DNA from 3 places in the Nodularia chucula CCY0103 genome. Region 1 is predicted to be linked to each of the others. Evidence: predicted binding sites of a transcription regulator. Region 1 holds the regulator's gene; each other region holds the start of a gene.
What was found. Region 1 encodes NtcA, which controls nitrogen genes in cyanobacteria. Its sites were predicted from a motif close to TNTGTANNNNNNNNTACANA; they were not measured.
Positions count from the first base shown of each region.

Region 2: a site for NtcA is predicted at 6,714-6,733, ahead of rpe (ribulose-phosphate 3-epimerase). Genes of this name have one in related genera too.
Region 3: a site for NtcA is predicted at 2,357-2,376, ahead of gifA (glutamine synthetase inactivation factor IF7A). Genes of this name have one in related genera too.

Region 1 is NZ_CAWUOL010000080.1:1,449-12,282, forward strand. Features, by position in the region: gene ACM0OP_RS18515 (LuxR C-terminal-related transcriptional regulator) at 1-623, shown strand, start outside; gene ACM0OP_RS18520 (ABC transporter ATP-binding protein) at 727-1,707, opposite strand; gene hisB (imidazoleglycerol-phosphate dehydratase HisB) at 1,776-2,396, opposite strand; gene fabI (enoyl-ACP reductase FabI) at 2,503-3,279, opposite strand; gene ntcA (global nitrogen regulator NtcA) at 3,655-4,326, shown strand; gene ACM0OP_RS18540 (DUF3084 domain-containing protein) at 4,515-5,921, shown strand; gene ACM0OP_RS18545 (pre-16S rRNA-processing nuclease YqgF) at 6,037-6,477, shown strand; gene ACM0OP_RS18550 (DUF3146 family protein) at 6,499-6,762, opposite strand; gene pdxH (pyridoxamine 5'-phosphate oxidase) at 6,852-7,493, shown strand; gene ACM0OP_RS18560 (DUF3153 domain-containing protein) at 7,621-8,523, opposite strand; gene ACM0OP_RS18565 (tetratricopeptide repeat protein) at 8,567-9,094, opposite strand; gene ACM0OP_RS18570 (lytic transglycosylase domain-containing protein) at 9,483-10,834, shown strand, end outside.
Region 2 is NZ_CAWUOL010000075.1:5,665-16,498, reverse strand. Features, by position in the region: gene ACM0OP_RS17905 (Rpn family recombination-promoting nuclease/putative transposase) at 1-241, opposite strand, end outside; gene ilvB (biosynthetic-type acetolactate synthase large subunit) at 430-2,328, shown strand; gene dacB (D-alanyl-D-alanine carboxypeptidase/D-alanyl-D-alanine endopeptidase) at 2,488-3,948, shown strand; gene tmk (dTMP kinase) at 3,992-4,615, opposite strand; gene ACM0OP_RS17885 (S8 family serine peptidase) at 4,973-6,574, opposite strand; gene rpe (ribulose-phosphate 3-epimerase) at 6,760-7,467, shown strand; gene ACM0OP_RS17875 (PEP-CTERM sorting domain-containing protein) at 7,623-8,438, opposite strand; gene ACM0OP_RS17870 (hypothetical protein) at 8,874-9,374, opposite strand; gene ACM0OP_RS17865 (hypothetical protein) at 9,422-9,859, opposite strand; gene ACM0OP_RS17860 (CsbD family protein) at 10,250-10,432, opposite strand; gene ACM0OP_RS17855 (hypothetical protein) at 10,692-10,834, opposite strand, start outside.
Region 3 is NZ_CAWUOL010000095.1:1,955-12,788, forward strand. Features, by position in the region: gene ACM0OP_RS19970 (diflavin flavoprotein) at 1-654, shown strand, start outside; gene ACM0OP_RS19975 (hypothetical protein) at 738-1,010, opposite strand; gene ACM0OP_RS19980 (ferritin-like domain-containing protein) at 1,248-2,153, opposite strand; gene gifA (glutamine synthetase inactivation factor IF7A) at 2,452-2,652, shown strand; gene glnA (type I glutamate--ammonia ligase) at 2,895-4,310, opposite strand; gene apcB (allophycocyanin subunit beta) at 4,679-5,188, shown strand; gene ACM0OP_RS20000 (hypothetical protein) at 5,397-5,861, shown strand; gene ACM0OP_RS20005 (Z1 domain-containing protein) at 5,871-8,063, shown strand; gene ACM0OP_RS20010 (TlyA family RNA methyltransferase) at 8,063-8,875, shown strand; gene ACM0OP_RS20015 (Calvin cycle protein CP12) at 9,108-9,377, opposite strand; gene ACM0OP_RS20020 (GTP-binding protein) at 9,531-10,834, opposite strand, start outside.

The DNA.
Region 1 (10,834 bases):
AACAGCAACTACGACTGGCGCTCATGGATCAAATTCGTGAGTATTTTGGCGTACAACATTGCGGTATCTATCTGATTGATGAACAGCTAACTGAGGAAATGAATGTTCAGGGTATCCCCTCAGTCTGTATGGAGAATAACCCGGTGGGGCGCTATGTAGTAGAAAGACACGCTCCCGCCCATGAACAATTACTATTGTCTCCAGGAGATTGGAAACATTTCTGTTCCCGTCAAGACCATGAACACGTTATGACTGGGCCGATTGTCTGTGATGGTGGCCTTGTGGGAACCTTAAACTTAGCCCGTGACGAAGGAACTGATGCTTTTAATGCCGATGACTTAGCTGATTTTAGCGCTTTGTGTCTTCATTTATCAGCAAAACTTGCCACTCTCCGAGCCAAAAAAGCCAAAATTTCTAATTCGCAATTAGTCAGTCCTTTAACCCCCCGTGAGCTAGAAATTGCTGAGTTAGTAGCACAAGGTTTAACTAATGCCCAAATTGGTGAGAAACTGTGGATTACCCAAAATTCTGTCAAGCAAGCCCTCAAACGGATGTTTCGCAAATTAGGTGTTTCGGCGCGGAGTGAGATGGTGGCAAAATTACACTTGATTTCTGTGAATTAGTAGTTTGTAGTGAGGACTTTAGTCCTCAAATAAAGGCTTTAGCCCTGATGAGGAAATGAATTACCCCTTACCCCACTCCCTACTCCCTACTCCCCAGATATATCTAATTAACAGATGGTTTTGGCTGTAACTGTTCCATGAAGAAATCTTCTAAAGAATGACGAGATAATTTCATAGAAATTATTTGCCCGTTCATTAAACGTAGACTGGCCAGAAAATCATAGTAATCTTCTTGTAAAGTACCTTGCCAAGAACCATCAGTTTCAAAGGTTAGATTAGGTATCCACTGTTTCAAAACCTCAGAGTCACCGCCCCGACCTTTGATGTAGTATGTTTGGTCATTACCTAAAAGTTCCTCTAGAGAACCAGAACAAATCACTTCACCTTTAGAAAGGATAGCAATGCGATCGCAAATTTGTTCCACTTCACTCAGCACATGGCTATTGAAGAAAATTGTTTTACCTGCGGCTTTCAGTGAAAGAATAATTTCCCGCATTTGGTAGCGTCCCAAAGGATCTAAACCAGACATGGGTTCATCCAGAAATATCAACTCCGGATCATTAATCAGTGCTTGCGCCATCCCCACACGCTGCAACATCCCCTTAGAATAGCGACGCATGGGCTTTTTCCGCGCATCAACCATAGATAAACCCACCAGTTCCAACAATTGCGGAATCCTTTCCCGTTGGACTTTTTGGGGAATTTGGAACAACCCCGCCGCTAATTCCAGAAATTCCCAGCCAGTGAGATAGTCATATAAATAAGAATTTTCTGGGAGGTAGCCAATCATTTGCTTAGTATGGCGATCGCCCAGGGGCTTACCCAATAACAAACCCTTACCAGAACTAGGGCGAATAATTCCCAACAACAGCTTTAAAAGAGTTGTTTTCCCAGCGCCATTCGGCCCTAATAACCCAAAAGTCTCCCCTTTATTCACCTTAACAGAACAGCTTTTAAGAGAGACAATTTTTTGATTCATCCAAAAACCCGTACGATAGACTTTTCGCAAATCAGCAGTTAGGACTACTGGCGGGTTATCCATAGTATTCAGTTGATTTTCAGGGATTTCTACATCAGATTTCATGTTACAACTACCACATAGTTAATCAATTACCAATTGAGAACTTCAGTGGTTCCTTTAGCCTCACTACACTATAGAATACCCTTAGAGCTAGGAATTGTACCAGCACGACGAGAATCAATTTCCACAGCCATCCGGGTAGCCCTAGCAAAAGCTTTAAATGTCGCCTCAATAATATGATGGGAATTAATGCCATCCAATTGACGAATATGCAGAGTCATTTGGCTATGATTAACCAACGCCACAAAAAACTCCCGTACTAGTTGAGTGTCATAGGTTCCCACACGCTGGGTAGGAATTTGTAACCCATAGCTGAGATGAGGTCTACCAGAAAAATCCAGAGCCACTTGTATCAAAGCTTCATCCAGGGGAGCCAGAAAATTACCAAAACGCACAATACCTTTTCTGTTACCCAACGCTTGACAAAAAGCCTGTCCTAAAGTTATGCCCACATCTTCATTAGTGTGGTGGTCATCAATTTCCCAGTCTCCTTGGGCTTGGACATTTAAATCAATCAACCCGTGGGAAGAAATTTGATGCAACATATGATCCAAAAATGGAATCCCAGTGGCGGCGGTACAAATGCCTGTACCATCCAAGTTAATCGTGACTTTGATATCTGTTTCGCCAGTAGTGCGATGAACAGAAGCAACGCGGGCAGTTTGATTTAAATTCAGGGTTTCTGTTTGCATGAGTGGGAAGTGTGGGGAAGAGGCAGGGGTGCAGGGTGCAGGGTGCAGGGGGGAAGAGGCAGAGGGACGCAGGGGGCAGGGTGCAGGAGGGAGTAATAATTAATGATTACATTCCCATTATTTCGTAGCCGGCATCGACGTATAAAACTTGTCCTGTAATGCCACTGGCTAAATCGCTAGCCAAGAAGGCCGCAGTATTCCCTACTTCTTGCTGGGTGACAGTGCGTCGCAGGGGCGCTACTTCTTCTACATGGTGAATCATATCTAAAATTCCTCCCACTGCGGAAGATGCTAAGGTGCGTATTGGTCCTGCGGAAATGGCATTGACGCGAATATTTTGCGGCCCCAATTCAGCAGCCAAATAACGTACACTAGATTCTAATCCGGCTTTGGCTACTCCCATAACGTTGTAGTTAGGAATTGCTCTCACTCCTCCCAAATATGTCAAAGTGATAATGCTACCACCTTCTGTCATTAGGGGTTGGGCTGCACCGCTTAACTGCACTAAGGAATAGGTGCTGATTTCTAACGCTGTTTTGAAACCAGAACGTGAGGTTTGACTAAAACCACCAGTCAAATCATCTCTATTGGCGAAGGCTAGACAGTGGATGAGAATGTCTAATTTTCCCCACTGGTCGCGCACGGCTTCAAAGGTGGATTGCACCTGTGCGTCATCTTGGACATTACAGGGAACAAATAAGCTGGGGTTGAGAGGTTCTACTAATTCCGCCACCTTTTTCTCCATTTTCCCACGCTCATCTGGGAGGTAGGTAATACCCAAGTTAGCGCCGGCTTTATGCAGTTGTTGAGCAATGCCCCAGGCGATGGAACGGTTATTGGCAATTCCTGTAACTAAGGCGTTTTTTCCAGTCAGATTTAGCATACAAAATTTAAATGTGATCAATTATTAGGAGCATACTAGAATCTGACGCGAGTTTGTCTTCATTGTCGAGATCATTTGCCAAAATCGTGATCAAAATCAACCTTTTATGAAAAGTTTCTCCAGATAATCCTGAAGAGATTCTCAAGATATCGTGAATTTTTTCCTAAAAAACCTGATGACCAGAACTGTGTAAGTACTTATAACAACTACTAGCTAAAAACAGCAAAAATTATGTATCATTGTGAACAAATAGCTATGAAGTTATGGGTTTAAGTATAGGAATGCACAGAAAGGTTGACGGTGCTTTATTGATTTTTCAGGTGTATTCTTAGGTAATCAGTTTTTGTTTTTCCGGCATTGGGTAGGGGAAGGGAGATGATCGTGACACAAGACAAAGCCCTAGCAAATGTATTTCGCCAGATGGCAACGGGGGCATTTCCTCCAGTTGTAGAAACGTTTGAACGCAATAAAACAATATTTTTTCCCGGCGATCCTGCTGAACGAGTTTATTTTCTTTTGAAGGGTGCTGTGAAACTTTCCAGGGTATATGAGGCAGGAGAGGAAATAACGGTAGCACTGCTACGGGAAAATAGTGTTTTTGGTGTGTTGTCATTACTGACGGGAAACAAGTCCGATAGGTTTTACCATGCAGTGGCTTTTACACCTGTAGAGTTACTGTCAGCGCCAATTGAACAAGTAGAGCAAGCCTTAAAGGAAAATCCAGAATTATCAATGTTGATGCTGCGAGGCCTTTCTTCGCGGATTTTACAGACGGAGATGATGATTGAAACCTTGGCTCACCGCGATATGGGTTCTAGGTTGGTGAGTTTTTTGTTAATTCTTTGCCGTGATTTTGGTGTTCCTTCGACAGATGGGATTACGATTGATCTGAAATTATCTCATCAGGCGATCGCCGAAGCAATTGGTTCCACACGAGTCACTGTCACTCGCTTATTAGGAGACTTGCGAGAGAAACAAATGATTTCTATCCACAAAAAGAAGATTACTGTGCATAAACCTGTTACGTTGAGTAAGCAGTTTACCTAGAACTATGGGAGATGGGATGGCAAATGTTGTGTTCTGGAAAATTACACCCATAGCTGGAGAAAAATCTAAAATTATGATTAATTTCCGGTATTGCCTATCTCCCATCCTCTACAAGATCATCATTGAAAGTAGTAGGCTGTATCTGGACGCATTATGCCTCCGACACCTGAAGTGAACGATAGCTCACAATGACCACCGGGTACATCCTGATAGCGGCAATTTTAATTTTGGGGGGCGTAATCGCCACCGTGGGCGATCGCATTGGCACACGGGTGGGTAAAGCACGCCTCTCACTGTTTAACCTACGTCCGAAAAAAACTGCTGTATTGGTAACGATATTTACAGGCGGATTAATTTCGGCTTCCACATTAGGGATATTATTTGCGGCTGATGAAGGCTTGCGCCAAGGTGTATTTGAGTTAGAAGATATTCAAAAAGACCTGAGAAATCAGAGGGAACAGTTGAAAGTTGCCGAAACCGAAAAAAGTCAAGTAGAAACAGAATTAAATACAGCTAGACTGGAACAAAGCAAAGCAGAGCAAAAGTTACAGGTAATTAACAAGTCTTTGCAAGCTGCAAATGCTAAACAACAAGCAACCGCAACTCAACTTAAAAGTACCCAAAGCCAATTAGGTGCAGTAGTCAATCAGTATCAAGAGGCTTTAACAGAACTGCAAAGCGTTTATGACCAAAGAGAGGCATTGCAGGGAGCTATTGAAGAACTGAAGGCAGAACGAGAACGAGTCTATGTAGAAGCTCAAAAAGCCATTGATGAGGCTAAAATAGCCGTTGACGAGCGCGATGGCAAAATAGCTGAACTTGATGGCATGATTAAACAACGTAATCAAGAAATTACGGCGCGAGAAGAAGTGATAGCCCTGAGAGAGTCTCGCCTCAAAGAATTGGAAAGACAACAGAATTATTTAGAGCAAGAAGTCGCCAGACTAGAAAAATTTTATCAGTCTTACCGTGACCTGCGTTTAGGTAAATTAGCGTTAGTTCGTAATCAAGTTTTGGCTGCCAATGTGGTTCGTGTCAATCAACCTAGTGCAGCCCAGAAAGTAGTTGTGCAGCTTTTGCAAACAGCTAACCAAAATGCCAATATTCAATTAACTGAACCAGGGGAAATTCCAGCAAATAAGCAACTTCTACTGATTACCCCAGACAGAATAGAGCAATTGAGTCAACAGATTCAGGATGGGAGAGAATACGTTATCCGCATTTTTTCTGCTGGTAATTATGTGAGAGGCGAAAACCAGATAGAATTTTTTGCAGATGCTGCCCGCAATCAATTGGTATTTTCCGCAGGTGAAATACTAGCGACAAGTACGGCTGATCCCAAAATGATGACACCTTATCAGCTATCACAGCGATTGGATTTGCTGATTTCTGCCTCGGAATTTCGGGCGCGTAATGCTGGTATTGTCGAGGGTTTGTTAAGAGAAGGTTCTCATTTACGCTTTTATTTTCAACTTAGGCAGTATGATCAACCATTAGAAATCAAAGCCATAGCGATGGAAGATACCTATACAGCAGGACCTTTAAGAATTAGACTTTTAGCTTTAATTGATGGTGAAGTAGTTTTTAGCACTTAAAATTTACCCTGAGCAGACAGTTAAATAATTATTAAAAATCATTAAATAATCAAACGCTGACAATTAAATAGTTTCAAGCCTACTCCCTACTCCCTATTCCCTACTCCCCCCTATTATGACTTTCAGTGAATTTTCACCAACACAACCAGTGATCTTAGGTTTCGATCCCGGTAGAGATAAATGTGGTTTAGCAGTCATGGGATTAGATAGGCAATTATACTATCACCAAGTTGTGACAGCACCAAAGGCGATCGCCACCATTGAAACCCTGCGCCAACAGTTTCCCGTGTCCTTACTAGTCATGGGTAATCAAACCACCGCTAAACAGTGGAAACAGCAATTAAGCGCAGCATTGTTAGAGCAACTGAGCATCATTCTAGTAGATGAGCGCTACAGCACCTTAGAAGCACGCGATCGCTATTGGCAAATGTATCCCCCAAAAGGCCTAACCAAACTCCTCCCACAGGGCATGAGACAGCCACCCAGACCCATAGATGATATAGTTGCCCTCCTGTTAATTGAAAGATACCTAAATCGCCTCACCACCAATAATTAATCCTCAGCAAAGTGCTAATCACTAAAGTTCAGCCCTAATGGTAAAAGCATAATCGCCCCCCGGCTCCAACTTATAGTCCTGTTGTTCTAAAAAACGACCAAGAGGCTCTTTAATCAAAGCCCGACCTTGAGAAGGCTTAACAGACAATTCTCCTCGGCGAAAATGCCATTGGAAATGCCACTCAAAATTACCCGCACTAACTTCACCTTCAAGCAAGCCGAGTGGCCACGATTGACGGATAATTCTGACATGGGCAGTAGTTTCTGGAAGACGTTTGGCACTCACAATGCTTTGTGTCACGTGTGGGATAACAGCCCAATCAATAGGCTACTTCTTTTATTTACCAAACTTATTGAAAATAAACAAACTGACACATGGATAAAACCGTAGCCGACCTCCGCAAAGATTACACTTTAGAAGGTTTAAGCAAAACCGAAATTAACCCCAATCCTTTTATTCAATTTAAAAAATGGTTTGAACAAGCATTAGCAGCCCAACTACCTGAACCTAATGCCATGACTCTAGCCACAGCCACACCGGATGGTCAGCCCGCCGCCAGAATGGTGCTACTCAAAGATTTTGATGAACGAGGCTTTGTTTTATTCACCAACTACAACAGTCATAAAGGACAAGAACTAGCAACAAATCCCCAAGCCGCCCTAGTCTTTTGGTGGGCAGAATTAGAACGCCAAGTCAGAATTGTCGGAACAGTAGAGAAAATTTCCTCAAAACAGTCTGATAGCTACTTTGAAATGCGTCCCCCCAATAGTCGCTTAGGTGCTTGGGCTTCTAATCAAAGTGAAGTAATTGCTGGTAGGGAAGTGTTAGAACAACAATTGCAGGAATTTCAGCACAGATATGAAAATCAAGAAGTTCCTCGCCCACCCCATTGGGGAGGCTACCGTATTATTCCCAGCCAAATTGAGTTTTGGCAAGGTCGCCCCAGTCGTCTCCATGACCGCCTGCTATATACTCGCATCGATGACAGTTGGAAAATTCAGCGTTTGTCTCCGTGAAGAAGGGAGTGGGGACTGGGGACTGGGGACTGGGGACTGGGGACTGGGGACTGGGGACTGGGTATTGGGAAGTAACAATCTTTCCCCCCACACCTCCCACACTTCCCACACCTCCCACACTCCTGCCTTACTTAGTGACTGCTACCTTGGTATCAGAGACAAATTGCACTCTGGGGTCTGGCATAAAACGATATCTTAAGTAAATTCCTCCCCAGATAAACAGGATAATTAACAAACCACCAATACCCAGAGGACTAGGCAACCAGAACACTACTTCTATATGGTTGAGTTGCCCTGCTTTCATCTGCCAGACTAATTCCTTGCCTTGCTTTTGCGGCTGGATAGCAGTTGCGGTTTTTTGAATATTTCTGGCTCCCCAAGGGGTGGTTAAGCTAAATTTTAAGTCGAGAATTGATGCTGTATCTGAGAGGACATTACCCCTGCTGGCAATTAATGAGAGCGATCGCAAGTCTAAATCATAAATTAAGCGATTTCTCACCAGCAGCAGAAAATTATTTTGCGCGATGATTAAATTAGATTCAATTTGCGGTAGTTCCGATGCCGATCCTTTCTTAACAGTCTGGGCTGTTTGATTAGTACGAGAGTTAAAAAAATCATTAAATTTTTCTTGCAACTCTTGTCCATTACTAAAAGGAATTTTCACGATAATTTCTTCTGAAGAAATTCGTTTTGTTGTCCCTTCTAGTTGACGAGTGCGGCGTTCTATACTGTGTAACCATTCATAGACATAATCGCCACTAAAGTTGGTGAGTCGTTCTGCTAACTTAATATGCTGTACTATTTCCCCACGATTGGAGTTTTTGAAGTTTACCCCTGCATCGTAATCAACACAACCAGTTAGTAGCAGTGATGTTAGCACCACCAGCCACAAAACCGGATTTTTGAGCGGAAATATGCTATTCATCAGATTTTTAGTCGTCACTTTGATCAATAAACCTATTCTGCTCAGAACAAAACTTAATCCCCTGATAAATCTGAGCAAAATCTTCCGCAAATTAGAATAATTCATCTATATATGTCCCAAAAAGTCAAATGTTTGTAACTAATCTTGACTAAAAACTCAACCAAGTTAAATAGAATATTGTTAACACAATAACAATTAGTGCTACCCAAATAAAGCGATTATCTTGAGTATTAACTTGGCTCAAATCCACTAATTCTGGTTCATTAGGTTGGGAAGGAGAAGATTTCTGGGGCTGGGCTGCGGCACGAATTTTACGCTCATTATCAGACAATGTTCCTAAATCTGGGATTTCCGTCATCCATTCACTGGGACGTTGCAGTTTAGGCGCTTTTAAAATGTACAGTAACTGCTTGGCTTGCTTACTAGTTTCTGGGAAAGGATGGCGTTGCAATTGTTGACATAGGGTGATAGCTTCTTCAGTCCTTCCGGCGGCTTCGTAGGCTGTCACTAGCCAAATTTCTACCTCACCCCCAAGGGGAGAATTTCGAGATAAAAGAGCGCTGGCTTTTTCCAAATTTTCTACAGCTTCTCGATACTTGCCATTTTCAAAGTTAATTTTTCCAGCCTGATAAAGACTTTTGGCGATTTCTAGACTTTCGTTACTCAGGTTCTGCATACTAATCAGCACGGCTTTGATATCTTGCTATATGTTAGTACGCTTTGTTTTTTTAGCTGACTATCGTAGGTTGTTCCTCGCTGATTTCCAGCTACAGGGCTGTCAAACTCCCAGGATATTTAGGTGAATTAGTCCGGTTTTATGGGCGAAATTGGCTAAAATTTGGACAAAATCTATACAAAAATCAATAGAGGAGAAATTTTGCCAGTTTCGGTAAAATGCTAAAAGCCTTAATTAATCTCCTGAAGGATTGTAACGTTGATAGCAAAAACGTTAAAAGATATGAGGTGCAATTAGTCGTATTGCTATAAAATACACCTTAAATAGCATCGAAAATTACAAAAATCGACCAAAAACCTTACCATCTAGCTGTCACCAGTAAGTATTCATGCTGAAAAAAATGCAAAAAAAACACATCACTCTCATTGTTTGTGCGGCACTGTTTGCCTTTTCAGCTGGGGCAGTTGTATCAGCACCTGAAATTGCCAAACATTTCGGAGGATGGTTGAATGTGGTGGGAAATGCGCCGGAACAAATCTCTACAGCTAATCAAGCTAATTCCGACGTATTTCCACTATTATCATTGTCTCCACAGGAAAGGGCTGAGAAATTAGAAGCTATTGCTAATGGTTCTAGTTCACCAGAGAGAGAACGCGCTCGTTATTTGTTAGCTAGTGATTTAATTAATGTCAGAGAGGCAGACAAGGCTTTAAGTTTGTTGCAAGGATTAGAAAGAACTTATCCTAGTCTTGGCCCTTATATTTTATTGAAACAGGCACAGGCAGAAGATATCTTGGGTGAGAGTGGTAAAGCTTCAGATTTGCGACAAAGGGTATTGCGAGAGTATCCCAATGAGGCGGGAAAGGCTAAAGCTCTGTATATGATTGCACTTCCTGAACATCAGGATACAGCGATCGCCGAATTTCCGTCTAATCCTCTGACCTGGGATATTATTGACAAACGGTTACAAGAAAATCCCAATCAACCAGATTTAAGGTTAATTTTAGGGCAATATGCCTTTAATAGAGCTGGTATTGTGGGGGTGTTAGATCAACTGGTGAAACAGCCTAATCTCACAGCTGAACAATGGGAAATTGTGGGTACTGCTTATTGGGAAAATAATCAATTTGCTAAAGCTGGAGAGGCTTATGTGGCAGCACCGGAATCACCCCGTAATCTTTACCGCGCGGCTAGGGGGATACAGATAGGAGGTCAGCAACAGGAAAAGGCGATCGCCATCTATAATCAATTAGTGCAAAAATTCCCCGATGCTAGCGAAAGCGGACTAGCTTTATTACGTTTGTCAGAACTGGCCAGCAGCCGTCAAGATGCTTTAGTCTACCTGGAGCGGATTATTACTAATTATCCCCAACAAGCAAGTAGAGCCGTAGTAGAAAAAGCCAGAATTTACGAAGGACTGAAAAACCCAGCCGCAGCTCAACAGGCTTGGCAATTGTTATTAACTGAATATGGTAGCTCTAATCACGCCGCCGAGTATCGCTGGAACAAAGCCCAAGAGCAAGCCAAAGCGAACAATTATGCCGCCGCTTGGGAATGGGCGCAACCAATCGCTACGGATAACCATAGCAGTATTTTGGCTCCCAGAGCAGGTTTTTGGGTAGGTAAATGGGCAACGAGATTAGGAAATGCCGCAGAAGCCAAATCTGCCTATGAGTATGTACTAAGTAATTTTCCTTACTCTTACTATGCTTGGCGTTCAGCTGTCAGCTTGGGGCTGAA
Region 2 (10,834 bases), on a different contig from region 1:
GCACCCAATAATCTAGCATTCGCAGAGGTAGGGGTGGTGTGGATTCTAATTTGGTTTGAAATTCTAGGTGTAAGATCCTACCTTCTAGTTGTAAAAAGGTGACGTAATCGGCGCGGATGGGTTCAATACTCAATTCGGTTTTCAGGACTGTAGCACTTGTTTGGGGTGTTCCTAATACCCAACTGGCGAATTTTTCAGGGTGTTTTTCTGATAGCAGTTTGCAGAGATTGTCGAAGGACATGGATGATAATTAGCTATTATGGGATGAAGTTGGTTTTTCGTGGGCAATTGCATTGCGAAATCACAGCAATTCTTTGTTTATGTCAAACTTTATATTTTAATAGCGGAATTAAATTCAGTTTTTCCATTAAAATGGAATACTAAATACAGAATTGACGCGTTAACTTAGCTATCGTCTGAGGTTTGACCGTGACCGTGCGCTTGCCATCCATAACTAGTCCCCCACAAACAGAAAATCACAATCAGTCTGGTGTGACTCAATCGCCAGTCGTCGCGCCCAAGCGTGAAACTGGTGGTTTTGCCTTGCTTGACAGTCTTGTCCGCCATGAAGTTGAATATATCTTTGGTTATCCTGGTGGGGCAATCCTGCCAATTTACGATGACCTATACAAAGTAGAAGCAACTGGTGCTATTAAACACATTTTAGTCCGGCACGAACAAGGTGCAGCTCACGCCGCCGATGGCTATGCTCGTGCTACTGGCAAGGTAGGAGTGTGCTTTGGCACTTCCGGCCCTGGGGCAACGAATTTAGTCACAGGCATCGCTACCGCCTACATGGACTCAATTCCTATGATTGTGGTGACAGGACAAGTGCCACGGGCATCAATTGGTACTGATGCGTTTCAAGAAACGGATATCTACGGAATTACCCTACCAATAGTTAAACATTCCTATGTCGTGCGCGACCCCAAAGACATGGCGCGCATTGTGGCTGAAGCTTTCCACATCGCTAGCACTGGACGACCAGGGCCAGTTTTAATTGATGTGCCTAAAGATGTGGCTTTAGAAGAATGTGACTATGTACCCGTTGCACCGGGAAGCGTGAAATTAAGGGGTTATCGTCCCACTGTTAAGGGAAATCCTCGGCAAATCAACGCCGCAATCAAGTTAATTCGCAACAGTAGCCGTCCTTTATTGTATGTCGGTGGTGGAGCGATCGCATCTAACGCCCATGCAGAAGTTAAAGAACTGGCGGAATTATTTAATATTCCTGTTACTACAACTTTAATGGGTATCGGTGCATTCGATGAACATCATCCCCTATCTGTGGGAATGTTGGGAATGCACGGTACAGCTTACGCTAACTTTGCAGTTACAGATTGCGATTTGTTAATCTGCGTTGGGGCGAGATTTGACGATCGCGTTACTGGTAAATTGGATGAATTTGCTTCCTATGCTAAAGTCATTCACATCGATATAGATCCCGCAGAAGTGGGTAAAAACAGAGTACCTGAAGTCCCCATCGTCGGCGATGTCCGCCATGTTTTAGTTGACTTGTTGCGTCGCTGTCAAGAAGCCGGCATTAAAAATATCCCTCACAAAAATCAAGAGTGGTTGAATTTAATTAACCGTTGGCGACAAGACTACCCCCTACAAGTACCTCAGCATCTCGATAGCATCTCACCTCAAGAAGTAATTGTGGAAGTTGGTCGCCAAGCACCTAACGCTTTTTATACTACAGACGTAGGTCAACATCAAATGTGGGCAGCACAATTCCTGAAGAATGGCCCCAGACGCTGGATTTCTAGTGCTGGTTTGGGAACAATGGGTTTTGGTGTCCCGGCGGCTATGGGTGCAAAAGTAGCCTTCCCCGATGAAGAAGTTATTTGTATCAGTGGTGATGCTAGTTTCCAGATGTGTTTGCAAGAATTAGGGACTTTAGCACAGTATGGTATTAATGTCAAAACCGTAATCTTAAACAACGGCTGGCAAGGGATGGTGCGCCAGTGGCAACAAGCCTTTTATGGACAGCGTTATTCATCCTCCAATATGGAAGTAGGAATGCCAGATATTGAGCATTTAACCAAAGCCTACGGTATTAAGGGCATGGTAGTTAGCACAAGGGATCAATTAAAAGATGCGATCGCCGAAATGTTAGCACATAAAGGCCCCGTTGTGATGGATGTCCGAGTCACCAGAGACGAAAACTGTTACCCAATGGTAGCCCCAGGTAAAAGTAACGCTCAAATGATTGGCTTACCTGCACAACCCCCAAAAGTCGTAGTAGAACCAGTTTCTTGCAGCCATTGCGGGACAACAAATCCGCCTACACACAACTTTTGTTCCGAGTGTGGAACTAAGTTATAGGGATTTTCCACCAAATAATTTAGCAGAGGTTCATATCTCCGACTTCTTGTAGAAGTCGGAGATATTTGGGTTTTTGCTATAGGTGCGATATGTCACAGCATAGGAACAAATATTCTGCTTTTTTGTCACATAAAAAAATATAAATTACGAACTATATTAATGTCTAAAAAAATCACTATTGCCTTACTGTCGCTGTTTCTGAGTACCCAAATTGCTGTCACCCAACAAACAGCCAAAGCACAAATACCTGTAACACCCACCACCACAAAAACAATTTGTCCCGCCCAACTTCCTTCAGCAGTGGATGCTGTCACCAATACTCCGGAATTTAGGCGAGTGCGTTGGGGGGTTTTAGTCAAAAATCTGGCTGATGAACAAACTCTTTATAGTCGTGATGCTGAAAAATACTTTAATCCCGCTTCTAATATTAAGCTACTAACAACAGCCGCAGCTTTAAAACAACTGGGTGCAGATTTTCGCATTCGTACTTCTGTTTATCAAGATAGCGATGGTATTTTGCGTGTAGTCGGTAGAGGTGATCCCAGTTTAAAAGTACCACAACTGCAAGAATTAGCCCAGCAATTACAGCAACAAGGAATTACTCAAGTTAACCAATTGATTGCCGATGATAGTTATTTTCAAGGTGAAATTGTTCATCCCAGTTGGGAATGGGAAGACTTAGCATTTTATTATGGCGCACCAGTCAACAGTTTAATTGTCAATGAAAATGCTTCTCTATTTACAGTGTCGCCCCAAACCATAGGAAAACCATTACAACTGAAGTGGAATGAACCTATGGAAGCATATCAGTGGCGAGTGGAAAATAACTCTGTGACTACTGATGAAGATGAATCAGGATTTGTTGCAGTTAGCCGTGACTTAAAGGGGCCAGTGCTGCGAATTAAAGGACAAATGGCTGTCAATTCAAATCCTACTATTAGAGCGATCGCAGTTTTTGACCCCGTGCAAAATTTCTTGCGTCAGTTCCGTCAGACTTTAGTGAGGGAAGGAATTTCTGTGAGTCAGATGTCTAATGGTACTGGTGGGAATAATGAACAAGAAATAGCAGCAGTGGAATCACCACCATTATCGGAGTTGTTAATGGAGACAAATATTAATAGTAATAATTTGTATGCAGAAGCTTTATTAAGAACTTTAGCTATTAAACAACCAGTAGAAAATAATCAAACCACAGCTGATGCAGGGTTGGAAGTTGTCAAAACTACTTTAACTCAATTAGGAGTAGATCCCACAAGTTATATATTAGTAGATGGTTCGGGATTATCGCGCAAAAACTTAATTACTCCCCAAGCCTTAGTGCAAACTTTACAAGCTATGGCAAAATCACCCCAAGGAGAACTTTTTCGGGCTTCTTTACCTGTTGCGGGTGTAAGTGGAACTTTAACAAATCGCTTGCGTGATACCTCTGCTGAGGGAATTGTCCAAGCCAAAACCGGCACGATGACGGGTGTAGTTTCCCTTTCAGGATATGTAAATTCTCCTGATTATCAGCCCTTAGCTTTTAGTATAATTGTCAATCATTCTGAACAACCTGCTACAGTTGTGCGCCAATCAATGGATGAAATTGTCGTTTTGTTAACACAATTACAGCGCTGTTAAATCTCCTTACCTCCTCCTCTCTGCGCCTCTGCGTGATATCAACTCATAATTCCAACTTTTCGCGCAAAATACCCTGAATTATTGCTTGCACTGCTACTGGACTTAAAGTACCATCAACCCGCATAATTCGAGATGGATAAGATGCAGATAACTCTGAGTAACCTTGCTGAACACGGCGATGAAATTCCATTGTTTCTTGCTCAATACGATCAAACTTATCACCTTTTTTTCGTGCTAGTCCCACTTCCACATCCACATCTAGCCAAATAGTTAAATCACTTTCTAAACCACCTGTAGCAATCAAGTTAAGTTGATTGATTAAGCTCATGTTCAAACCCCGACCGTAACCTTGGTAGGCAGTGGTAGAATCGGTGTAGCGATCGCACAGTATATATTTTCCAGCTGCTAAATTCGGTTTCAGTTCTTGTTCCACGTGTTGCGACCTGTCAGCAGCATATAATAATAATTCCGTCACCTCTGCAATTGGTTGATTCTCTACTTTATCTAATAATATTCGTCGCAGATGTAAGCCTAATTCCGTTCCCCCTGGTTCACGCGTCATCACCACAGAAATACCTAAATTTTGCAACCATTCACAACAAAGCTGCATTTGACTAGTTTTACCGCAGCCTTCCACCCCTTCAAATACAATTAATTTACCAACCATAATTTTTAAACTAATCTTTTATACACAAAAAAGCACCTGAGAATTTAGGTTACTCAAGCACTTTTTTGTAAAAGTTGATACCATCTCACTTGCTTGATGCCACAGGTCAAAACTGCACTATTGCTTTCAGCGAAGCATTACCAGAGTTACTTGTAACAAACATTCAGTGAAGTGGTAGCACTCCTTGCACTATATCTATAGTACATCCTCTAGGATAAAATCGAACATTTAATTATCAGGAGTTAAGGAATTGACATTAGTGATAAATAATGCTCTATAGATAGTAAGTAGTGCCACAATCTTAATCAGCCATAGGTGACGTATAGCAAAAGTCAAATGCTGGTAGTAATTATTGGGTTAATTGGCGGATTTGCCAACAGTCCACCAAGCTAAAGCATAGGGTTGGGTAGCTTCGTTGACTTGTTCACGAAACTGGACACGGATTTTATAATTGCCAGTAGCAGGAACGGGGCAGAATATATGTTCGATGCTATCAACTTCACTGACTGAAGCACAAACTACAGGCGCATCTGAGCTTTGAGCGTCTGCCTTAACTAAGTATAAATCAAGATTGTTTAAGCCGCGATCGCTAAAAGTTTCACCCACATCATAACGCTGATTTTCATTGCGATCATTTAGCTCCACTAATCGACTCCAACTGAGAGTAATACTCGCAAAACTGCCCTTTTGTAAAGGTTGTGCCAAGGCATAATCAACAGTGGAATCCACATTTAACTTGTCATAATTCCAACCAGTAGGGGGAATAGTCCGCGATGACCGCCATTGACCAGCCTGGAATTGTTGATAAGCGCGGAAAGCATTTAAATGACCCGTTCCCATTTGAGCATCCAAAGGCATTTGAGTATCTTTGTAAGCATCAGAATCCAACCAGTCTTGATTTTGTTTATTAATTAGCGTCCGAGTCATCCCCAGATGTAAACCATCACCTCCATCTTTCAGCTTATCTGCTGAATTTAACAATACCGCCTTCATCACTTGATGCTGACGCGCATCAATACTCCAATTTGGTTTTTGTTGCTGGATCTGGCGATCGCCAAATTCCTGTAACAACGCCACCGTAGCTGTTAAATGGGGCGCAGCAAAACTGGTTCCTGTCACTTTATTTAACTTCCCATCTGGATTCAGCATGGGAATATTACTTCCTGGTGCAACTAATCCAATAGAACCCCGACCATCTACATTAAACTCCTTACCAGCTAAACGCGCCGTAAATCCTTGATTACTCCCCGCCAGATTAGAAACGTCAACTTTATTAAAAGTAGCTTTTTGACGGGATGAAAAAGCAACGTTGATTCCGTTATAATTATCTGTAGGGATAGGAATACCACCTCTTCCTTGGTTTCCCGCGATCGCATACAAAACATTATGAACGCGACTCGACCAGTCAATACATAAAGTTAGTAAAGCATTCCCATCTAAAACCGGATTAGGACGAGGATCACGACTAAACGGCTCACCAAAGCTAAAGTTAATCGCACGGACATCATTACTATTTTGTGTAGCTATATGTTGTGTAGTTAAACATTGCTCTGGTTGTCCTACACCTCTGGCAGAACCCACAGCAGAAGAATATAATCTTGCTTTCGGCGCAACCCCCGGTAAAGCCTTATCTTGACTCACCATCACACCAGCCACATTATAAGCGTGGGAATCTACACCAGTATTAGACTTAGCCGGACTATCCCGCATAAACACACCCGCCAAAGAAATGGCATTATTTTGGGAGACCGCCTTATCCCAGCCAAACATTCCCGGACGACCAATTTCTACCTGACCAATAGCAATTTTCCGCCCAAGTAAATTATACGGAGCTTGATGTAGCCTCAGAGCATCGATACCCTGAGCATTCAAAGAACTTTCTAAAGCTGAAGCAAGTACAGGCGCACTTAAACAAGAAGCACTTAATCCCCAAATTATCCAGCTGAGTTTTTTGCCCATTGTTTAATTATTAGTGATTAGTTATTACTGATGACTACTCCATTGTTTCTCAAGATAATTTTTTTGGCTTCCCTACAGAAGATCAATTACCTTCTATCCTTAACAGATTGGGATCAAAATTATCAGAATTTGCTAAAGTTTTGTTACAATGATGACAGACGAAAACGCTTTAAAACCCACTAACCATGACCCAAAAACCATCTCAAAAGCCCATTGTGATCTCTCCATCTATTTTATCAGCCGATTTTAGTCGTTTAGGCGATGAAATCCGGGCTGTAGATACCGCAGGAGCAGATTGGATTCATGTTGATGTTATGGATGGTCGTTTCGTACCTAACATCACAATAGGTCCTCTGGTTGTGGAGGCGATTCGACCAGTGACAACTAAACCACTGGATGTCCACTTAATGATTGTGGAACCAGAAAAATATGTAGAAGATTTCGCCAAAGCAGGCGCTGATATTATTTCTGTACATTGCGAGCATAATGCTTCACCCCACCTGCACCGCACTTTAGGACAAATCAAAGAATTAGGAAAGCAAGCAGGTGTTGTCCTTAACCCCGGTACACCTTTAGCGCTCATTGAACACGTCCTAGACCTATGTGATTTGGTCTTGATTATGAGCGTTAACCCCGGCTTTGGTGGTCAAAGCTTTATCCCCGGCGTATTACCCAAAATTCGTGCATTGCGCCAAATGTGTAACGAACGTGGTCTAGATCCCTGGATTGAAGTCGATGGGGGACTCAAAGCTAATAATACTTGGCAAGTTTTGGAAGCTGGGGCTAATGCAATTGTGGCTGGTTCAGCTGTATTTAAAGCTCCAGATTACGCTGAAGCCGTGTCATCTATTCGTAATAGTAAGCGTCCTGCGCCAGAATTGGCAAAAGTTTAATCTTAAAAGCCGAGAACCTTGGTTTCGTTGAAAACCCAAGGTTCTAAAATTTCTTAATTACCCAAAAATGTTGGAAAAAGCTCTTACTAAAGACTTTCAAAGCAGAATTTATTTACAAGTGAAATAGGACTGCTATCTCACTTGCTGTTACTAAACTAGACTTTTGCTGCAAGTAAGTTTTTTTGCTGATTTTTTTTACGCCCGAAAGCTAAAGCAAAAGCACCTACTGTCAAAGAACCTAACATAGTCATGGGTTCAGGCACTGATTCAGGGGTTGTATCAGGAACTGTTACTTGACCTGCACGCCCGAAGCGCAAATTATCAATACCGAAACCTGCTGGTTCCGCACCAACTAGGCTGAACTGCAACCCTGCAATTCTATCCTGACCGTCGTCAGTAACCAAGCCCAGAAATTCAATCCCTAGTCCTGTGTTGGTAACTGAGCCTAGTAATGAACCGTCCCTTCCAAATGCCGTGATGGCAGTTCCAAGTGGGGCATCAAAAAAGCCACCATCCAATCCTACACCAGCTATATCTATATCAAATAACACGCTTACAGGTCCATTGAATGCAGGTGTGCCTGATAAAACTGGACTTGTTGGGTTGTCAGCGTCACTTGTAATTCTTGTTACAGGTGAACTTGAATTGAGAGCCAGCGAAGCAGTGGGTGTACCATTCACTACTCCACTAGGATTGGCTCCAGGTGGAAAAAGTGGTAAACCTACAGTCTGACCTTGGAATACACCACTGAATGTTACAGTGGGTGCATTAAGACCGCCGCCATATAGATTTGGTGTATAAGTAGGGTTAACTGTATCTAATGGTAATTCACTAAAGGTAATTAATCCGGCATCTGGTGTGAAGGCATCCTCGTTAATTCTGATGATGCTAGCAGCATTTGCTACTGACTGAGAGGCCAAAAAAGACATAGACACTGCTGATGCTACGCCTAAAGCTGAAATAGATTTCATGTTTCTGGCTCACTTAATTGAAATTTTTACGTCTTTAATCATACTACAATTTTGCGTAATATACTTTAAAACCCTTGTGACTAAATATTTTTTATTAAAATAAAACTTACGTAAAATTAACGATTTAATCTGAAGCTTATGAAGAATTTATAGCAGTTCCCATGCTGGTGAGGTACAAAGTTTTTTAGTTTTAGGGAACAGGGAACAGGGAACAGGGAATAAATTGGTATGTACTTCATTAGACTGGGAAAGGCTATAAAATGGTAATATTTTTATAGAATTTATCGTAAATTAAATTTTATACATATTAAGATGAATATTAATCTAGGACATCTAAGCACTGATCACGCACTAAAAATTATATCTATAGTTCCTAAGAGTAGGCATAAAAAAAAGGTGGGTTTTACCCACCTAATTAGTGCTTATTAATCAAACTCACTTGCGACTACCGAACCACTTCGCTGCTGCAACTCCGATTAAACCGGCTACAACGGGATTGCTGAGAAACTTCATAATTGCTGGTTGTTCCGCTAACACCTCACGAAAAACATCCGGGTGGTTGTGATAAGCGAAAGATGCAAGTTTACTCACATCATCAGCAGTCATGCGGTTAGGGTTGCGGGTGGAAAGGTTTAATTGTTGTTCTAAGCGTTTGTCGTCTAAATTTCTCGATTTAAATTCTTTGAAAAAAGCCCTGGCGACATCATCCCGTTCATTGGGTTTGATTTGCGCGATCGCTTTTTGTAACTCCGGCTCCATTTGGCTAGAAGGTATCACTTCAGGAGTAGACTTACCAAATAACTGACGACGTTGGTCAGGTGTTGTCCGTTGGGCGAAATCATCGAAATTCTCATAGGAAACATCCTCCAGAGATTCTGCATTCCCCCCAGACAAATCCTGCATAATTTGTCGTCTATACTCTTCACTACTTGTCACTTTACTTACTCCTTGTTTAATCAATATAAAATTTGACTTTGCCCAAATTAGCTATATTGAACTTGATTAGTCGCCCGGTCGTACTGAGTAGTCAAAATCAACTTTTTATCAGGACTATATACCAGCACCGTTAAGTTTTGATCGGGAAAGTTTTTCTGAAAACCTTGAAGTAAAGATTTTGCTAAAGGTCGCACCTCTTTAGGGCTAACTTGAGGAGAAATCACCACACCTAATTTATTATTATCCCGGATATAAGCATCCTGAACCAATCCCCTAGATGTTTGTACAATCCAATCACCAAAACTTTGTCCCGATGGCGTATTACCTCTTTCTAGCTGTGCATAAGTTGCATCACGGCCAATGGCTGGGGTAGTAGTCCGGTCAGCTTGTGTTACAGTACCGCCACCGCAAGCGGTAGTTATTGTCAACACTAGAATTAATATAAGAACTGTCCCTATTTTGCGAAATTGCTTCAACAAATTCATTGCTTACCTCTCAGGTTAAAATGCTTACAATCCATAAAAAATTAACTGTTAATCAATTCAGTCAGTTTGGTGTAGATGTAATTATAAAAAATGTCTTTTAATTTTAAATCATTGAATACTCAACAGTTGTGATGCACATTTAGCACTACTATACTCAATTAGGTTTCTTCACTGATAACTGGTAATAAAAATTTATTTGCCTACCTAAAAATTACAATAACTCATATAGGAATTGCTGCTTTATTCAGGTAGACAGATAATCTTATTTATTAACTAGTAGCGCTGAAGGGTTAAATTAAAAAGTATCCTGCCAAGATTGTCAGAATAGCTACCTTGGCAAAGTTACACTTAACCTGATTATCCAGCTTTGAGATGTTGTCAAGCAAATTGCTAATCTAGCATTTCTTTGACATTATCTTTTACGTCTTCTACACCGTGGCGCACTTGGCTTTCAGCCTGTTTCGCCTTACCTTTGGCTTTATCTTCTGGATCTCCGGTAATATTTCCTAGTGCTTCTTGAGCTTTACCTTCAATATTTTTCGCTGTGGCTTTGGCGCGATCTTCAATGCTCATGTTGCACTCCTAATTAGATCAAGAATTAACTTCAGAATTATCAATTAATCTGATAACCTGGAAAGTTCTCTGTGTTTACCCTCCCAATGTAGGTTAAACATCGCACCGCTATCTTCCCCCATAAGGTATATTAGCTATCTATATAAAAAGACTGATTACAACAGCAGGTCAAATCAATTATTAAATAACTGATAACCAATAAAAAACCCGGTTATATTACATAACCAGGTGTTTGTCATTATAGCGATTAATATTAAATTTAATCGATAAAACCCATCATAAGTTCGGATTGATCGGTAATATTAGGCGCTGTTGGACGATTACCAAAAGAGGAGTAGCTATCAGAAATTACTAATGTACTTGCACCAATGGGGCGAATACCAGATAGGTTCATAGTGTCAA
Region 3 (10,834 bases), on a different contig from region 1:
ATTGACTTACTAGAAAACAAACTCAAAGATGCCAATTATCGTTTAGGGTTTGAATCAATTCGTGTCCGCTTCACTCCCACACCGGAAATTATTCAACAATGTCAACAAGCCGGTGCAACCTTTGCCCAAAACTTAAAGAAAACCAAAAAATTGCGGACTACCCGCCAAGTTGTCACAGAAACCCATGTAGATCGTACCGAACAAGCAGTAGGGCGGATCATTGGTTCTTTGTGTGTAGTCACAACTCGTGATGAAGACACCCACAAAGGCGTTTTAACTTCTTGGGTATCTCAAGCCACCTTTAACCCTCCAGGAATCATGATTGCGATCGCTGATGAACAGAATGCAGACTTAATGTGTCACCCCGGTGATAAATTTGTGCTAAATATTCTTAAAGAAGGCAGAAATGTCCGCCGCTATTTTGCCCGTCAAAGCACTTTAGGAGATAACCCCTTCATCAATCTTTCTACCAAAACATCTGTTAACGGTTGTCTCATTCTCACCGAAGCATTGTCCTATTTAGAATGCACAGTCCAAAATCAAATCAAATGTGGTGACAGATGGTTAATTTATGCAGCAGTAGATAACGGTGAAGTCCTTGAAAATGAAGGATTAACCGCCCTCGAATACCGTAAATCCGGTAGCTATTATTAATCCTCAAATTTCTCGCCCACGGGTTAGCGAAGCTCTTCAACAGGTTTGCCCATGATCATGTACGGTAATTTCCAACCTGATTGCTAGGTTTCAGATTGCTGCACTTCTTCAACAGGGCTAGGGAAAGAAATAGGATCAAGGGATTGGCTAGGGGAATTTAACTGTTGTAGTGTCGATGGTTGTGCCATACTGCCATCACTAAAGTAAGAGCCAACAATCTTGTCATAGTTAGAAGCCACAGCTAAAAACACCCCACCTAAAATATAGATTGGTAATGGCAGATTAAAGGCTTTTAACCAGTCAAACAGTTCTGCCAAAGCGAATAACAATAAAAAACAAGCAAGCCAAACCCTCATGTTTCTATCCTCTGCGTGCAAGCAACTTTACTCATAGCGTAAACAGCTTGCATGATACTTGAAGTTCAGTGTAACCACAAATGCGGCAGGGGAGGTGTGGGGAGTGTGGGAGGGGAAAAGATTTTTAGCTTCCAATACCCAGTCACCACTCACCAGTCCCCAATCCCCAATCCCCAATCCCCAATCCCCAATACCCAATCCCCAATCCCCAATCCCCAGTCCCCAGTCCCCAGCTAATTACTTTGACACACTAGATTTCTCTGGCTGGTTTTTCCTACCCTGGATACCGTTGAGGAACATTGGCACAAATTTCTCCATAAAAGCCTGGGGATCACGTTGCCAAGCTTTTTGGGCGGCTTGAATCCGGGTAAATTGTAAATCAGGTGCTAACAGACTTTGTGGTAAGCGTTCCATTAAATACTGGGGACGTTCCCACAATGGCATTGTATTTGCTATTTCTACCAAATGAGTCACCCGCCGCAGTTCTGCCCCCAGGGTGATATCCATTCCCGATTCAAAAGCCGCTTGTTCAATAGCAGCATACTTTTGTTTGGCTTGTTCTACCTTTTGTCGATGTTCTGGACTTTTACGGGCGATTTTTGCTAACCAGCCATTCCCCCAACGCACGTGTCCCGCTTCTTCTGGGAGAATTTTAGCGATGGTTTCCCTAATTTTGATGTTTTCTGGGGTTTGTGGCGCTTGTTTGAGGGCGTAGATGTGAGCCGAGAAATATTCACAACCCCGTTTTTCGGTGACATTAATCGCCGCCAAGGGAGCAATGATACCGTATTCGGGGTCACTTTCATTCTGAAAGGCTTCTGGGTCTAGCAGGCGTTCAAATTCGTCAATATAGGAACCACCAGGGGGAGTACCGATATCCGCCCCCAATTCTACTAACAAATCAGTTAACCAGAGGGCATGACGGGCTTCATCGGCGATGTGACGAGATAAATCCTGCACCAATTCTCTGGGCTTACCATTGAGTTTTTCAATGACTTCTGTTAAATCTTTACAGCTGCGTTGTTCGCTGTAACGGTAGCGATTGAGAGTAATTAAATGGATTTGGCGATCGCACACTACCTGTTTGAGAACATCCCTCGCGCTCAAAACATTCTGAAATTTACGGGGATAAATAACTGCCATAAGTTAAGTTTTGTTAACTATCTTTATTTCATAGTAACTGGTACTAGGATTTCTCAGACAACAATCCATCTGCTACCCAGTCTCATGAGTAATCAGATGATCACAGCCACAATACTAGATAAAACCAGATTTTTTCGCAGCTTTTCCTCGCAGAATCACTAGCTATCGCCCTAAATTATAAATTTATGTAACATAAACCCAATTTTGTAACTTTGGTTACAGAAATTTTGCTATTCTAAAGAAACAAAAGATAACTAACTAACCATTTATCACTAAAAACATAAGGAGGACTGGAGTTATGTCTATTCAAGATAGAACACGTGCGTTAACAATGCGTCAATATCAGCAAGTCAAAAACCGTCAACAATCAATGCTGATGCGTGCCGCACAGGAACTCGGTCTTCCCACAGAATTATCCAAATACTGGAGTCCCATTCAAGGGAAAATTGATCCTACCATTCGGTTGATTTATGAAACTAGTCATGCTTCCATGAGCTAGATTTTGAGCATCTCCCAAAAATGTCAACACCAAGTTGATAGAGGAAAAATCTAGGTTACTATAGCAACCGCCAAGGACGTTAGGACATAAGTTGATGATAAAAGCTATACACCGAAAAGCTTTTACCCCACTCCCTACTCCCCAGGTATAGCTTGAAAATTGCCATCTACCGAAATTTTGATAGTGAGTAAGAAAAAAAAGCCACCCTCATCGGGTGGCTAAAAAATCATTAATTAACTCAATTAGCAATCGTAATAGAGGTAAAACTCATAAGGATGAGGACGTAACTGCATCTGCTTAACTTCATTAGCCAGCTTGTAGTCAATCCAGTTTTGTAAGAAGTCTTCCGAGAATACCCCTGAGTCTGTCAAGAAAGCATGATCATTTTCTAATGCTTCCAAAGCCAATTCCAGAGAACCCGGAGTTGAAGGAACCTTCGCCAGTTCTTCTGGAGAGAGTTCATAAATATTTTTATCTAGGGGTTCACCAGGATGGATTTTGTTCTTGATGCCATCAATACCAGCACACAGCATAGCTGCAAATGCTAAGTAAGGGTTAGAAGTCGCATCAGGACAACGGAACTCTAAGCGCTTGGCTTTAGGGTTATCGCCAGATAAAGGAATCCGCACAGAAGCAGAACGGTTCCCTTGAGAATAAGCCAAATTCACTGGTGCTTCATAACCAGGTACTAGGCGTTTATAAGAGTTCGTTGTGGGGTTAGTAATGGCTAACAGTGCGGGTGCGTGCTTCAGAATACCACCAATGTAGTAAAGCCCCATTTCACTCAAACCAGCATACTTGTCACCTGCAAATAGAGGCTGACCATTTTTCCAAATGGACTGGTGACAGTGCATACCAGAACCGTTATCGCCAAAAATTGGTTTTGGCATAAAAGTCACAGTTTTGCCGTATTTCTTAGCCACATTCTTGATGACATACTTGTAAGTCATCAGCCAATCAGCAGCTTCAATCAACTTACCAAAGCGGAAACCTAGTTCGCACTGACCACCAGTCGCCACTTCGTGGTGTTGTTTTTCAATAGGTACGCCGCAATCTTTCATTGTCAGCAGCATTTCAGTCCGGATATCTTGGAAGCTATCTGCTGGTGATACCGGGAAGTAACCTTCTTTGAAGCGTGTTTTGTAACCCAAGTTGGGGCTTTCTTTCCGACCAGAGTTCCAAGCACCTTCTACTGAGTCTACATGGTAGTAGCCTTCATGGGCATTTTGGTCAAAGCGGACATCATCAAAGATAAAAAATTCAGCTTCAGGGCCAAAGAATGCTGTATCACCAAGACCAGTAGAAACTAGGTAATCGACGGCACGTTGGGCAATTACACGGGGACAACGGTTGTACCATTCACCTGTGCGGGGTTCTTTAATACTACAAACTATACTTAACGTCGGCTCTTTCATGAAGGGGTCGATCCAAGCAGTGTTGGGATCGAGTACCATCATCATGTCCGATTCGTTAATATTTTTCCAACCCCGAATGCTGGAACCGTCAAAAGGTACGCCATCAGAGAAGGAACTTTCATCGATTTGGTCTTGATACAAAGTTAGATGCTGCCAAGTTCCTGGTGTATCGATGAATTTCAGATCAATCATCTGAATTTTTTGGTCTTGAATCATTTTCAAGACTTCTTGTGGGGTTGTCATTGTTACTCCTTCTCTACCAATTTTCTAAAGTAATACCAGAATCTTCCAAAGCATCCTAACCCAGATGATCTGAACTAAGTTGTAGATGACACACCTGAAATATCATAAATCCTGGACATTAGAAGATTTTGTACTTTTTGTTACAGCTTATCTGGATTACAGCTTATATTAACCTTTTACCGAACATCTGCACAAAACTTAAAGTTCGTCTCATCAGGGGTCAACTTTGGCATAGAATCCTTAAATAGCGGATCAATTGTTTTTGTGTCCCATCATTTTAATAAAATAAATGGCACAAAACTTTACGGGTGCATAAGTGCAACCAAATTAATATCAAACCATAGATAGCATTGATTAGGAGAATAAGAATGCGGGATGCAGTTACAAGCTTGATTAAGAATTATGATGTTGCTGGTCGGTATTTTGACCGAAATGCAATTGACAGCCTCAAATCTTATTTTGAAAGCGGCACAGCACGGGTACAAGCAGCAGCGGCCATTAACTCTAATGCTGCTTCTCTTGTCAAGCAGGCTGGTTCTAAGTTATTTGAAGAACAACCAGAGTTGATTCGTCCCGGCGGTAATGCCTACACTACTCGTCGTTATGCCGCTTGTCTGCGGGATATGGACTATTACCTCCGCTATGCTACCTATGCCCTGGTTGCGGGTAATATGAATGTGTTGGATGAACGTGTATTGCAAGGATTGCGGGAAACTTACAATTCTTTAAGTGTACCTATTGGACCTACGGTTTATGGTATTCAAATTCTGAAGGATATGGTAAAGGCACAAGTAGCAGCCGCAGGTATTGCTGATACTTCCTTTGTGGATGAACCTTTTGATTATATGACTCGTGAGTTGAGCGAGAAGGATATTTAGTATCTAGCCCTGGTGATGAGAAATGGCGGGAGAATAAACCCAGTCCGTAACGACGGATAATATAACAATCGCACTTTGGCTTTTTTGACAAGGTGCGTTTACTTTTTTTAATATTCCAAATGAGTTATTTCCTTACCCGGAGAATAATAATACTGAATTTTTTTGTCGTAAAATATATTACTGGTGGTTTAGTCCTTGACAAATTTCCATGAGTATTAATGATCTAGAATTTTTACACGGTGCGGCTTTTCTTCGACTTCTGAAGGGAACAGCTAATATATCCATCAGTTATTTATCTTCTATACATCCATCACTTTATCTTATAAAAAGCACAAATAGGGAATCGGCGATTTTATTCAAAATATCTAAAAAGCCCAATTCATCTTGGCCATTTAGCTTTAGTTCACAGGAAGAAATTGCGTTGACAAAGTTTCATAGTATATATACTGATGTCCAATTGTTTATAGCATTGATTTGTCATCGAGATGGTATTTGTTGTCTATCAGAAGAACAACTATGGACAATTCTTGATTCTCGTGAGGGTTTAGCTAATCAGCGTGTTTCTGTAAAAAGAGAGCTAAGAGGGAGCTATTATGTTAAAGGTACGGGAAGAGTCCTTTTAGAGCGTACAATTCCCCAAAATAACTGGCCAGAAGTAATTTTATCAGCATAAAGTTTAATTATGACAAATATTCCAATTATTAAAAATGGCTCCTGTATTGATCACTTAATTAGGAAAATAGAGAAACAAATCGGAGAAAGAGAAGCTTATCGACTCAAAGACACTGCTATTGAAGTTGTTCAGAATTGTGTCAAATTTTATTCAGAAACTTTTGGTTATGGGGATGTAGGAGAAAATAGCACGGGTTTAGTTAGTCAACTATATAAAGGAGCAGATCCTATTCCTAATTGTACAACCGGACTTATTTATGGTCGAGTTCAAAGTGGAAAAACCAACACAACTATTGCAACTTTAGCACTAGCGCATGAAAATAATTTTCGTTGTTTTATTGTTTTAACTTCAGATAATACATGGTTAGGGGAACAAACTGCTAACCGTTTTAATAACCAAGTTCAAGGAGGACCGGTTATTTTTGATTGGGAAGCATGGAAAAAAGACCCTGAAGATTTTGCTAAAACTAAAGTTATACCCTACGTTAAAGATACGGGTGTTGTTTTAGTTACCACAAAAAATGTTTCTCATTTGAAGAGATTATTGATAGTTTTAAAAACAGCTAAAATTAAAAATTTCCCTACATTAATTTTTGATGATGAAGCAGACAATGCTAGTTTAAATACGAATGAAGCTAAACAGTCTAAAAAAGGAAAAGATGCAATTTCTGACAGTACAACTTTTGAGCAAATACATAGCAATATTCGTCAAGAAGTTGCTAATCATATTTATATTCAAATAACCGCAACTCCCCAAAGTTTATTATTACAACGTCTCGATACTCCTTGTAAACCTCAGTTTTGTGCAGCATTACCAGAACCGGGAGATAGTTATATGGGAGGAGATTTATTTTTTTCTGAAAGTAGTAAGCACTATCGAATCGTTGATGCTGAGGAAATTGGTCAAATCAAAAAACAAAATGGTGCAATTAATCCTGGTAATAAATGGATAATTCCTGAAGGGCTAAGGTTTGCATTATGTTGTTTCTTCTTAGGTTCAACTTACAAAATGTTATCTTCAGATGACGAAGATGCTATATATTCCTTTTTGGCTCATATTTGCTATAAGCAAGATATCCATACAAATTTAGAACAAGTAATCAGTAATTTCGTCATTAATTTAGATCAAGCAATTAGGCAAAGGAGTTCACAAACAGATTATAACCAAGCAATAAAATGGTTAGAACAAGCCTATAAAGAGTTAGAGAAAACCGCAGATAAATTACCTCCAGTCAATGAACTAATAGAGGAATTGAAAATTAAACTAAGACACGCAATTCCTAAAATTATTAATGCAAATAATCCCGATAAAGAACCTAATTATAATCCTGGTATGAATATCTTGATTGGGGGTAATAGATTAGGTAGAGGTGTGACAATTAAAGGCTTAATGGTCACTTATTATGGGCGGGATGCAAAACAAAAAGTATTTGATACTGTGCATCAACACGCTCGAATGTATGGATATCGTCCAAAATTAAAAGATGTTACTCGTCTCTTCTTACCAGAAAATATACTAGATACCTTTCGGACAATTCATGAAGCAGATGAAGCAATGCGTCAAGCAATTGGAGATGACATTAATAATATTAAACTTCAACCTGTTTGGATAGGTGGGAATCTAAAACCAACCCGCTCTAATGTTTTAGATCCTTCAGCAATTAATGTATTAACACCGGGTTCATCAATTTATCCTCAAAATCCAGCTTATAAAAAAGAAGAGATTCAAGATAGTTTCCAGAAACTTGAAAAACTTTTAATCAATTATAAAGATGATGATTTGTATGATGAGGTAAATTTAGACTTTATCATTGAAATACTGAGTTATACTAAAAGTCATTATGTAAGCTCAGAAAGTCCTTATGGACGTTCTGAAAAATGGGAAGACAAGCGCATTATTAAGGGTTTAAAAGATATGAAAACTCAAGGTATGACAAAAGGACGTTTAAATGTTCGTAGAGGTAAAAGTAAAAAAAACAAAGGTCAAGGATTGGATCTTTCAATGACAGATACTGGTGTATCAGGTAGTACATCAGGTACGTGGACAAAAAAAGCTAAAGATGAATATCCCGATGTACCAACATTAATTATTTCCTATCAACAAGGCGAAAAAATTAGGGGATGGGATGACCACCCTATATATTTTCCTGTGTTAGTGTTGCCAAAACAAAAGTTTGTTTTAATGTTTAATTATAATGATTAATGGTGAAGCAGCGACTGGATACACTTTTAGTAGAGTTAAATTTATGTCCTTCTCGCGCCTTAGCACAGCGCTTAATTCAAGCGGGTGAGGTGACTGTTAATCAGCAGGTGGTGGATAAGGCGGGGACGGAAGTTGATATTGCGGCGGATGTTAAGGTGAAGGAGCGATCGCGCTTTGTGTCTCGCGGTGGTGAAAAACTCGCTAAGGCTTTACAATTTTTTACAATTTCGGTGGCGGGACGTGTTTGTCTCGATGGTGGTATTTCTACTGGGGGATTTACTGACTGTTTGTTACAAGCTGGAGCAGTAAAAGTTTACGGGATTGATGTCGGTTATGGACAAGTGGACTGGGGTTTAAGAAATGACCCACGGGTGATTTTAAGAGAACGGACTAATTTACGTCATCTCACACCGGAAGAGTTGTATGGCGAAAGTCAGGAAATACCTGATTTGGCGGTGGTGGATGTATCGTTTATTTCCTTAACCAAGATTTTGCCGGCTTTGTGGCGTTTAACCACCTCTCCCAGGGATGCAGTATTGCTGGTTAAACCCCAGTTTGAGGTGGGAAAATCCCGTGTAGGTAAAAAGGGCGTTGTCCGCAATCCTGATGACCAAGCTGATGCTATTTTCCAAGTGTTGCAAATGGCTTGTGAATTAGGATGGAAATACCAAGGTTTAACTTGGTCGCCTATTACTGGCCCGGCGGGTAATATTGAGTATCTTTTATGGTTAGGAATGGAAGGTGATACACCACCACCTGATTTAAATGCAATTAAGCAAATGACGCAATCAGCAATGAGTGATTTAACTTAAATCAGTGAAACATGAAAAGAACCCCTCCCTAACCCTCCCCCTTCGGGTGATGCCTCCGGCACGCTACGCGGTAAGCGCAGCCATGCCTGCAGGGCTTTACACCAGTCGCCTACGGAGGGAAACCCGCCTACAGCGCTGGTTCACCGCAAGCGAGGAGGGAACCGGATTTTTGTAGTTTAGTGGGGTCAAAATAATATGCAGCCTCACAAATAATTGCTATAACTGTTAACTGTTAAACATCGTAAATCAGACATTCTATGGCTTCTGGATGGCTGTCACAGTAGGTTTCTAAAGCGGTTTTGCGTTGTTTTGCTTGCTGCTGATGTGCTTTTTCTGCTTGTAATTCTTCGACGATATCCCAAGCTACAGCACAGTTAGCCGAATTGTCTCCGTCGATTTCGCAGGTTTGACGAGCTTCCGCAATGGATTCTAGGATAGCTTCTTGCAGAGTTTTAGTGCCGGCGTTCACAGCAGATTTAACGGTTTCTAGGGTTTTTGTCATGATATTTTCACCTTTGTTGAATCAGTAAAAAAACAAAAAAATAAAATTTCTGGCGGTGGTGTTTGCCTTGATTTTTATTTCCATTATTTCTGCAATTTTGCATCTAAAATTCGTAATTTAGAGCGGTTGTCATGATAATTTGATGGAAATTGATTATTGATATTTTGCCCCTAATTCCTGTTGCAAGCGATACAGAATTGTATTGTGATCAACTTGAGATAAAATTTCGGCAATGACTGTATTAGCTCCTAATTCTCCCCAAGTACAACCTTGTTCTAAATATACTTGGGCTGCTTTACCTACGGTGTATGCACCATAAGCTGCGATTCCAGATTGTGCGATCGCAGTGCCAGCGTAAGCAGTAATATTGAGAGGATTTTCACCACTGGCGATCGCCGCCGTACTCTTACCTAAACCTAATACTATTGTACTACCTATTTCTCCTAACAACAAACCACCAGAACTCAAGAAAATTCTCTTTAAAATTTTGCTGGCTTCATAGCTAGTCATAGGTAAACCATATAACCGGGCTAGAGAACGAATCAAAGCTAAATCAGCGATCGCACCACAGATGACATCTAAAACAGGTACAGGATTTAATCCTACTGCCAAAGCCTTATATTTAGTGAATTTCCAAATAATATCTTCAGCTTCTTGGTCACGAAAATCTATAGTTTTTTGGGCGATGGCTTTTTCTGCATCCCGTGCTTGAATAAGTGCATTTAAAGCCAACAGCGATCGCCCTTCCCGATTAAGTATATTTAAAATTGTCTGCTGTAATTCCTCAATCTGGGGCTGTGGAGTCTCCCATTCATAACTCACCCGACCATCCGGCCATTCCACCCGCACTTCCATAGGCGCTGGTTCCGCCGCCACCATGACAATTTCATCAGGTAATAAAGGCGGTGCTTGGGGATGTCCTGCGCCTAATTGTTGCAAATTATCATAAATTGCTGAACGGTCAGTTTCGGGATATAAATCAATTTTGTTAAATACTAAAATCAGAGGTTTTTGTGCCTTGCGTAACTCCAGCAATCCGCGATACTCAGTCCGCGTAATATCCCCCGAAACCACAAACAAAATTAAATCAGCTTGACGCGTCACCTCTCGCGCCATATTTGCCCGTGCTTCCCCGGCAATTTCATCTAAACCAGGAGTATCAATTAACTCTACTAATACCTTAGCACCTGGTTGCCAACGCACAGAACGGGGCCATTGGGTGACACCATTTAAAGGGCCGGTTTGCAGAATCTTCTCCCCCAGCAAAGCATTTAACACGGCTGATTTTCCCCGACTCACCAAACCAAAAGCTGCAATTCTAATTACATTAGAGTCTAATTTGTTGAGTGTGGAGTTCAACGTGTCTAATTCTGGTTTCAGCAAGCCTAGCAATTGCGGGTTTGAAGAAAACTGTCCCGACTTGCGGAGATATCCATACCAAGATAGTGCTTGTCTGA